Regions from separate parts of the Pseudarthrobacter sp. NIBRBAC000502770 genome, predicted to be linked through region 2. Evidence: riboswitches for the same ligand, from Rfam matches in the RefSeq annotation. Region 2 holds a riboswitch; each other region holds the start of a gene.

What was found. A riboswitch is a leader RNA that binds a small molecule or an ion and turns the genes downstream of it on or off. The one in region 2 is predicted to bind cyclic di-AMP.
Region 1: linked by a shared signal. The riboswitch ahead of NIBR502770_RS21085 (hypothetical protein) and the one ahead of NIBR502770_RS01695 (C40 family peptidase) in region 2 are both predicted to bind cyclic di-AMP.
Region 3: linked by a shared signal. The riboswitch ahead of NIBR502770_RS08640 (LysM peptidoglycan-binding domain-containing protein) and the one ahead of NIBR502770_RS01695 (C40 family peptidase) in region 2 are both predicted to bind cyclic di-AMP.

The regions. Positions count from the first base shown of each region.
Region 1 covers NZ_CP041198.1:125,087-128,309, forward strand. Annotated here, with positions in the region: gene NIBR502770_RS01040 (phosphatase PAP2 family protein) at 1-251, shown strand, start outside; gene upp (uracil phosphoribosyltransferase) at 264-899, shown strand; gene NIBR502770_RS01050 (VOC family protein) at 1,003-1,407, shown strand; gene NIBR502770_RS21085 (hypothetical protein) at 1,583-2,284, opposite strand; cyclic di-AMP (ydaO/yuaA leader) riboswitch at 2,290-2,453, opposite strand; gene NIBR502770_RS01065 (glycosyltransferase family 39 protein) at 2,653-3,223, opposite strand, start outside.
Region 2 covers NZ_CP041198.1:279,351-282,573, reverse strand. Annotated here, with positions in the region: gene NIBR502770_RS01705 (HNH endonuclease) at 1-237, opposite strand, end outside; gene NIBR502770_RS01700 (NlpC/P60 family protein) at 509-1,282, opposite strand; gene NIBR502770_RS01695 (C40 family peptidase) at 1,446-2,120, opposite strand; cyclic di-AMP (ydaO/yuaA leader) riboswitch at 2,191-2,385, opposite strand; partial or broken gene NIBR502770_RS01690 (M23 family metallopeptidase) at 2,497-3,223, opposite strand, start outside.
Region 3 covers NZ_CP041198.1:1,796,213-1,799,435, forward strand. Annotated here, with positions in the region: gene NIBR502770_RS08635 (lytic transglycosylase domain-containing protein) at 1-991, opposite strand, end outside; cyclic di-AMP (ydaO/yuaA leader) riboswitch at 1,213-1,413, shown strand; gene NIBR502770_RS08640 (LysM peptidoglycan-binding domain-containing protein) at 1,417-2,256, shown strand; gene NIBR502770_RS08645 (YdiU family protein) at 2,364-3,223, opposite strand, start outside.

The sequences.
Region 1 (3,223 bases), 150 kb from region 2:
GCCGCGTCTTCCTTGGCCACCACTGGCTGACCGATGTCATGGCCGGGTGGCTGCTCGGCCTGACGTGGGTGGGCGTGGTCATTCTGGCGCACAGGTTGTTCCACCTGGTCCGCAGGCGGGAGCACGCCGGTGCGGCGCCGTCGTTCGACCGTCCAATCGTCCGCGACGTGGTGGCCGAGGAAGCGCACCATGGGGGCGACGGCGGCAGTGGGCACGCCCACGGAGGCCACAACAAGGACACCGCCGGATGATAGTTTTGGGGGATGCGTACTCTCGTTGTTGACCACCCCCTGGTCGCCCACAAGCTCACCGTCCTGCGGGACAAGAACACGCCGTCGCCTGTCTTCCGGCAGCTGACGGAAGAGCTGGTGACGCTGCTGGCCTACGAAGCCACGCGGGAGGTCCGCACCGAGCCCGTCACCATCGAAACGCCTATCAGCACCACCATCGGTACGGCGTTCACCAAGCCCACACCGCTGGTGGTCCCCATCCTCCGGGCGGGCCTGGGCATGCTGGAGGGCATGACCAAACTGGTCCCCACCGCCGAGGTGGGCTTCCTGGGCATGGCCCGGGACGAGGAAACGCTGGACATCATCACCTACGCCGAGCGCCTCCCCGAGGACCTGACCGGCCGCCAGGTGTTCGTCCTGGACCCCATGCTGGCCACCGGCGGCACCCTGCGCGAGGCCATCAAGTTCCTGTTCAAGCGGGGCGCTTCGGACGTCACCTGCATCTGCCTGCTGGCGGCTCCGGAGGGCCTGGCCAAGCTGGAGGAGGAACTGGGCGACGCAAACGTGCACATCGTCCTGGCCTCCATCGATGAGAAGCTCAACGAGAAGTCCTACATCGTTCCCGGGCTGGGCGATGCCGGCGACCGCCTCTACGGCATCGCCGGGTAGCCTCCCGCCGTCCGGACGGGACCTGTCGGGGAAGGACTTCTTAGACGGCTTTCTTTTTGCGCTGGGCCTTTTCGGACCGGTGCCCCGCCGCTAGCCTGTGCGGATGGACTGGAAACTCGAACTTGTCTTTGTCCCTGTCTCCGACGTTGACCGCGCCAAGGACTTCTACGTCAACAAGGTGGGCTTCAACGCCGACTACGATGAGCGGCCCTCGGACGACCTCCGTTTCGTGCAGCTGACGCCGCCAGGTTCGGCCTGCTCCATCTGCATTGGCGAGGGGCTGACGGACGCACCTCCCGGCACCGGGTCAAACCTGCAACTGGTGGTCAGCGACATCACCGCGGCGCATGACTTCCTGAAAACCAACGGTGTGGACGTCAGTGACGTGGACGTCCAGGACTGGGGACACTTCGTGTACTTCGCCGATCCGGACGGCAACAAGTGGTCTGTCCAGTGCATACCGTGGCGGAACGCCGGGGCAGGCGCGGCGCCAAGCTCTGCACCTTAAACCAGTGAGGGCCGCAACCCCGGGGATGCGGCCCTCACTGCGCGGTAGTTCCCTGCCGGGCCCCACTCCAGGGCGAACGACGGCGGGGCCAGGGACGCGTCGTGGGGCGGCCGTCAATGCTGGAAAGGCTCAGCTGAAGGTGCCGCTTCGACGCGCCGCGGCAGGGAAATGGTGCCTAGTACCAGTTGTGCGCCAGATGGAAGTTCAGTGCGCCGCAGGGGGACTGGTAGCTCTTCTTGATGTAATCCAGGCCCCAGTTGATCTGGGTGCGGTAGTTGGTGAGGTAGTCCGCGCCTGAGCTGGCCATCTTCTCGGCGGGGAGGGACTGGACGATTCCGTACGCCCCGCTGCTGGGATTGGTTGCCGTGGTGGTCCAGTCGGATTCCTTGGTCCACAGGGTCTGCAGGCACTGCATCTGGTCCGGTCCCCAGCCGAATGTGGCCAGCTGGCCGGCGGCGTATGCCTGGGCTCCGGCGGGATCGTTGACTGCGACGGCGGGTGCAGGCTCGGGGGCAGGTGCCGCCGGTGCGGGAGCCGCGGACGCTGCTGCCGGAGCGGGAGCCGCGGGCGCTGCTGCCGGAGCCGGTTCAGCCGCCTGCGGTGCAACGCTGATGGCTGCGGGAGCGGGGCTCTCCACCGGGTTGGAGCGGATTTCGCTCTTCTCGATGCTCATTTGGGCGTCGGCTGCTGCCGTGTTTGACTGGGTGGACGACGCCGGGGTCATGCTGCTGGTGGCCTGTCCGGCCGCGCCTACCCCCACCAGTACCGCGCACGATGCCGCAAGGACGGCGGCGCGCTGGCCCAGGGTGGTCTTCTTGGCCTGCGGTTTGGCCCTGTGTTTAGCCTGCAGGCATGATTCTGCCGTGTTTTTGGACATGATTGATCGCCTCTCACACCTGCGGAGTTAGCTGTCGGGTTCGGATGAGGGCATCCGGCCGTACGGAATGAAAATCACGTACTGGCTTAACCCCAAGGGCAGTCATTGCCCGGGACGGTGGGTCCCCCGCCTCTGCCGTTGCTCAATCGGAATCCGGGGAAGCGGCAGAGCTTGGCGTCAACCCGGGATATGCGGCCCGAACGGAAACCGCACCCAATCGACGGTACAGGAAGATTAAGCAGAAGTCACATTTAGGTAACGGAAGTCACGGATTCCGCGCGTCGGTTTGCGGGCGCACGCGCCGAGGATTCGCTAAACGGAAGCAGTCCAGCCCGCCGGGGAATTCCGGTCCGGGCCGGACTGCCTCGCTACTGGCCTGCCAGGGCGTACACCGTGGTGCCACCGATGCTCTGCGACTGGAAATTGGCGGCCACCCACTCAGCGATCTGCGTTGCTGCATCCGAGCCGCTGGTGGAACGCATGGTCCCGCCCGCGATGAAGAAATGGATCTTTCCCTGGGACACCAGCTCCTGGAACTGCGCCAGCGTGGGGGAGGGATCGGTGCCGTTGAAGCCGCCCACCGCCATGACTGGAAGTTCGGTTGCCAGCTGGTAACCGGCGGCGTTGTTCGAACCCACCACGGCCGCAGCCCAGGTGTAGCTTGAGGCCCCCGCCCGGAGCGCGGTGACCAGCCCGGCCGACGGCGTCGGGGCACCCAAGAGGCCGCCCATCCCTCCGCTGCGGCCCCCGGCAAACCCTGTGCCGCCTTGGGTACCTGGCTGCCGGAAGCCCTGTCCCTGCGTGCCCTGTCCCTGCGTGCCTTGGGCTGTGCTGCCTGTGCCACCGGTGCCAAATCCGTTCCCGTTGCCCCCGGTGCCGCCGGGCGCTCCGCCCGGGCCCGTACCGCCCGGGCCCGCACCGAACCCTGACGTGGGGCCT
Region 2 (3,223 bases):
ACCGTCCCGCCGGAGTACGCCCCTGCGGCTGACGGCCGTTGAGTGGTTGTACCTGGGCCGGATGTAACGGTTGAGGAGGATCACGGACGGGCGGCCCAGGACGTCGGTGGGCCCCACCACCGGGTCGTCCCCTTCGGCCACGACGCTTGCCTTGCCCGTGAGCACAAGCACCAGCGCCCGGCGGAAAGTGATAACCGCCAGCGGTTCATATCCAGCATTCAGAACGAGAGTGCGCATGCACTTACCTCTTCACGGCCGCACCCGTCAGGGGCACGAGGGCCGGCTGCCCTCGGCATGTCCGGGCTATGGATCGACATCACAAGAGTAAACAAAGAAGTGCAGAATCAGGTAATCGCCGCCCCGGAGGCCCCTTCCGTCACCATGCCAGGGAAAAGGCGGGGACGCCGGCGGCAAAGCCCTTAAGCGCAAAGGACCCCCGCCTTGCTGGCGGGGGTCCTCTGGCAAGCAGCACGCGGGCCGGCGTTGGTTAAGGCCGGCACAGGAATGCCTAACGTACGCGGATGGCTACCGGTCCGGAGCCAACATTGGCGCTGAAGACCACGGTGTCGTTGCCATTGAAGCCGCCGTGGACGGCCATGCCGTTACCGGCGTAAACGGCAATGTGGGCCATGCCGCCGCCACCGTCGGCGTAGTACAGCAGGTCGCCGGGCTGGGCCTGGGACATGGGCACGGTGTCACCCAGCGACAGGTAGCCTGCCGGCCAGTCGTGGAAATGGATGCCGACGGCAGCCAGTGCGTTGGTCACCAGCATGGTGCAGTCCTGATGCACGCCGAGCTGGGCGTATGCGGCGGAAAGGATGGCTGCTCCCTTCCCGCTTGCGGAAACCTGGGCGGCGGGAGCAGCCGGAGCAGCGGCGGTAACAACCTTGGCCGTGGCCTTGGCAGCAGCAACAGGCTGCGCCACAGGCGCGGGAGCAGCTTCCTGCACCTGGACCTGGGGCTCGGGCTCGACGACGGGAGCCGGCGTGGTGGTGACAGCAGGCTTCTCGTAGCTGATGGCAATGGTGGAAGCCGCGGAAATCGGGGCGTCGACGGCCGATTCAACTTCGAGCTGGGACGCCGGAGCGGAATCGCGCTTGACGTTGGCGTCGGCAGCGTTCGCTGCGAGCCCGCTGGTCAGGACCAGGCCGGAAGCCGCGGCGATAACAGCAGCCTGGCGGCCCATGCCACCGGCGTTGTCGCTGACAGCTTTGGCAATGATGGCGATCGAGTTGGTTTTGGTGACCTCGGCGCGGTGCCGTGCGGTAGCACGAGTCGTCATGAGTTCTCTCTTTCGTTTTTCCTTCGGACCGCGTGTAGGCAGGCAAAGGGGGCTGGACGCGCCGGCATCTTGGGGGTAAGCCGGCGCATCCCGAACGGGGATCTGGTTTCTAGCGGAAAAGCTGTGGGCAAAGAAATAGCCCTTGGAGCGCTAAGCCCAAGAACTACTTGTTGAGGTGGTAGTACGACGAGCTACCGGTGGCTGCGGGCGAGTGCAGCAGCGTGCCCTGGGAGGGGTTGAGCGCGCTGATCATCATGCCATTGCCGACGTAGATACCCACGTGCGCGCCGCCGTTCTGGACAACGAGGTCGCCCGCCTGCGGGGTGGAGGTCGGGGTCATGATGTTCCACGCGTTGGTGCGCGGGATGCTGATCCCGGCCTGTGCGTAGACCCACTGGACGAACCCGGAGCAGTCCCAGCCGGTGACCGGGCTGGTGCCGCCCCATACATAGGAGTGGCCGATGCCGGTGTAGGCGATGGCTGCAATGCCGGAGGTTGCGGCGGAGACAGTCTCGGCAGCCTTGGCGGCGGGAGCGGCGTCCTGGCCAGCGGTGGCGGCGCGTTCGGCCGGCGCGGTGGACTGGGGACGTACCGCCTCCACCTTCGGAGCGGCGGTGGTCTTGACGACCGGGCGCTCGAAGGAAACCGTGGCCGTGGGGGCGGCCGTGACGGCCAGTGCCGTCTGTGCCGAGCCGGACTCGGTGGATGCAGAGACACCGGCGGTGGTGTCAGCTGCGTTTGCTGGCAGGCCCATGCTCAGGATCAGGCCCGATGCGGCTGCCACTACGGCAGCCTGGCGGCCTACGGTCCCGGCATTTGCACTCACGGCCTTGGACACGGCGTCCAAGGGGCTGGTGCGAACCGTTTGCGCACGGTGGCGCGCAGAATGATGGCGTGAAGACACGAAGGTAGCCTCTCCCAATGCCTGCGAGGTGAGCTGTCGGATTCGGATGGGAGTCACCCGGCCACGCAGCTTCCTGGGAAGCTGGTGACTTAACCCCAAGGCCTTCTGGAGAGAAGGCCAAAATTGGTTCCCCCGCCCCTGCCAGACGATGAAATGCGAACGGACCTTGAGCGGTGGCAGAGTTAGGCAATCCACTCAAGAGCGTCAACTTCGGAAAAGTTGACGCGAGTTAGACGGTACAGCAGTTTTGCTTCAATGTCACATTCAGGTCACGGCAGGTCGCTGCGATCTGAGAGTGGGCAATCATTCGTTACAGCCAGCCCATGGGGTCGACCACTTCGCCGTTGACCTGCACCTCGAAGTGCAGGTGGCAGCCGGTGGAGGCACCTGTGGTGCCGCTGAGCGCCACGACTTCTCCACGGGAGACCGTCTGGCCCACCTTGACGTTGAAGGACGACAGGTGGTTGTACGTGGTTTCCAGTCCGTTGCCGTGGTCGATGACCACCCGGTTTCCGCCGCCGAACTGGTGCCAGCCTGCGAAGGTAACGGTGCCGGTCGCAGCGGCAAGGACGGACGTCCCGCATTGAGCCACGAAGTCCTGGCCCCGGTGGAAGTCGCCGGAGCCGCCGGTAATCGGGCTCACCCTGTATCCGAACGGTGACGCGGTCACGAGGGAGGCTAGTGGTGCAGCCAGGGTGCCGGCCGACGCCGCCCGCGTGACGGAGCCGGCGGACTGGGCACTCAGGAGCTGCTTGAGCTTCCCGTCCGGGTCGGCCTGGGTCACGACGGCGGAGCGGCTGAAGTCGATCTGGGCACCAATATCGGCGGAAATCTGCGGCTGCGGGCTGACGGAGGAAGCTGCCAGGGGCGCGTTGCCGGACGCATCAGTGGCCATGACCGGGCTGGTGGCCGGCACTGTGACCGTCAGCACCAGTCCGGTGGCAGCCAGGGCGATTCCAGCCTTCTGGCCAATCCCGCTTGCGGCGGCGAACTCCGTTACCTGCCGCAGGGGCCCCCGACGGCGGCGCGCGTCGCGA
Region 3 (3,223 bases), 1.5 Mb from region 2:
GGGCCGGCGCCTCCGGGGCGGCCGGCCCGGGATCGACAGCGGGAGGAGGGGCCGGAACGGGTTGGACACCGCCGGGCTGGACGGGACCTGCCGGGGCCGGGTTTGCCGCGGGCGCGGGTGCCTTCGGCTGCTGCGCCGCCGCGGCGGAGGCCCTGGCCTCGGCCTCCGCCTGCTGCCGGGCCTGCTCCTGCGCGGCGGCGCGCTTGGCCGCCTGGGCCGCCTCGTAGGCAGCCTGCGCCGCCTGGCCCTGGCGGTACTCACCCTCAAGGGCCGCCGTCGTGCCTTTCAGGGCTGCGAGCTGGGCTGTCAGCTCGCCGCCATGCCGCTGTTCCTCCGCCACCTGCCGGGCCAGCGAATCCTGGGCCGCGCGGGCGGACTCCAGCGTTGCCTTCGCCTCCGCGGCAAGCCGCTCCCGCTCGCTCCTGGCAACCTTCTCCTGGTCGGCAAGGGCGGCGGCTGCCTGTTCAGCGGCCGCCGCCTTGGTGACCAGGGCCGCAGTCTTGTCCCCCACGAGCTTGACCAGGTTGAGCCCCTGGACGCTGTTGGTTCCCAGGGCATCCAGCGCCACGAAGAACCCCGTGTTGGTTCCGCCGGTTTTGTAGGACTCGACAGCCAGGGCGCCGAGGTCTTTCCGGTAACGTGCCAACTCCTGGTTGGCGTGGGCGGACCGGGCGGAAAGGGTCTCGAGGCGGGAAGAAGCTGCCTGGAGCCCGGCGTCGGCGGCAGCGTACCCTGCCGCCGAGCGCACGGCGGCTTCCCCTGCCGCCTCAGACTCGGCTTCGAGGCGGGACAGCAGTCCGTTGATGATGGTGATCTCCCCCGCCTTCGAAGCTTCCGAGGACTGGGCCGCCTGCACGTCTGCCCACGAAGGATACCCGCCGGTTGGGGGCGGGTCGTCGGCAGTGGCCGGAAGGACAACGGTGGCGGCCAGGGCAACAGCCGCCAGGCCCCCCAGTACGGGGAACCTGGCGGTGGTCACGAACAGGGGCATAGTCCCGAAGCTTACCGGCGGATTGGAGGGGCACGCAGGAAGCCGTCTCCACATTGTTACTTGGACGGCAGCCACCGCCATCAGTCGAGGTCAGGCGGGAAGCAGGCTTATCGTCCACACGTTTGCGCAATTCGAGAGGGCAGCCTCGTATGTTACCTAAATGTGACAATCGCCGTGCCCATGGGTTAGGGTCGTCAGGTGTCCCTCTCAGACGGGACATTCCCGTCAGTATGCCGAGCCCTGCCGCTGACCATGGGATCCAACCGCTCCAGTTGGCAGGGACGGGGGAACCAAGTTTCCACGGCCACATGTGGCCTAGGGGTTAAGTCGGCAGCGCCTCCCTCCATCGCGGGGCCGCTCCCGGCCGGGTATCTCCAGCCCGAACCCGACAGCTCACCCCGCAGGCATGGGAGAGGCGATCAACCGTGTCAAAAAATTCCATTTCAGCCCGCCACCGCGCGACTCCGGCCCGCTCCATTGTGCTCGAGGGCCTCGCCGTAACAGCCAAGTCGCAGGCCCGCTCCCTGGGCCGCCCGGCGCTCGCTGTGGCAGCAGCGTCCGGCATTGCGTTCGGCGTGGGCGCTCCGGCCCACGCTGGCGTAACCGCACCGGACACTACTGAGCAGACCAGTGTGCAGGCCACCGCCGCAGCACCTGCTGCAGCCCCTGCCGCAGCAGCAGGGAACGTCCACACCGTGGTTTCCGGCGACACCCTCGGCGCCATCGCCGCGGCGTACGGCGTCAACCTCAATGACGTCCTGTCCGCCAACGGCCTGGGCCTGTCCTCGGTCATTTACCCGGGCGACCAGATCCAGATTCCCGGCGCCGGCTACACCGCAGCGCCGGCACCGGCCCCGGCTGCAGCACCCGTGCAGGCGGCAGCCGCCACCGCACCGGCCAACACCGGCATGAACATGTCCTACGCCTCGGCAACGCCTGTGGCTTCCACTACGGGCACCGGCACCGGCGCGGCGATCCTCGCCTCGGCCTACAGCCAGCTGGGTGTCCAGCAGGACTGCACCGCGATGGTTGAGAAGGCACTGCGCTCCGTCGGCAAGTCCGTAGGCGACCTGGCCCCCACCCAGTTCTTCCAGTACGGCACGGTGGTGGGCTCTCCCGCCCCCGGTGACCTGATCATCACCTCCGGCCACGTGGGCGTTTACGCAGGCAACGGCCAGGTTGTCAGCGGCGGCGTCAACGGCTTCGACACGCAGGTGCACTCCATCAGCTGGCTCGGCGGGTACTCCGCAGTGCGCGTAGCCTAGTCCCTGCCGGTCGGGCCCGCATGGCGGTGCCGACTGTGAAGGAGGGTGGCAGCCAGGAAACCGGCTGCCACCCTCCTGTCGTTAACGCACCCGCCGCGCCGCCGCGGTCAGGTCCCGCAGAACGTCATGTAGCTGCCGAAGTCCTCCGGCGGTCCCTGCATATAGCGTTCCAGGCCGGGCCGTTCAGTGAAGGGGTGGCTGACAGCTGCCAGCAGCTGCTGCAGCGGAGCCCGGTCCCCTCCGGTGGCTGCGGACAGCGCCTCCTCCACAAGGTGGTTCCGGGGAATGTACGCAGGATTCACGCTGTCCATCAGCTGAGCGTCCGGCTGGAGATCCTGCCACCGCACCACCCAGGAATCAAGGGCGGCAAGGTCAAGGACCATGCCGCGCACGGGGCGGCGGTCCCCTCGGGCGGCTTTACCCAGGTTGCGGAAGAACAGGGTGTAGTCCACGGGTCCGTCCTTCAGGATGTCGAGGACATCATCCACCAAGGCCCCGGCGGCGCCGCTTTCATCGACGCCGTCCAGACCCAGCTTGGCCGCCATCCCGCGGGTCCATGCCTTGCTGTACTGGCCCCGGAAACCGCCCAGGACCTCCACCGCCGGGGCCACGGCTTTCTCCTGGTCCTGGTCAATCAGCGGGAGCATGGCCTCGGCGAGCCGGGCCAGGTTCCATTCGGCCAGGACCGGCTGGTTGGCGTAGGCGTAGCGTCCACCGACGTCGATGGAGCTGTAGACGGCGGCTGGGTTGAAGGCGTCCATGAACGCGCAGGGCCCGTAGTCGATGGTCTCGCCCGAGATGGTCATGTTGTCCGTGTTCATGACCCCGTGCACGAAGCCAACGAGCATCCACCGGGCGACGAGCTCTGCGTGGGCGGAGACGACTGCCGCGAACAGCGCAAGGTAGGGGTTTGCGGCATCGGCCGCCTGCGGGTAGTGCCTGCCGATGGCGTGGTCCGCCAGCCGCT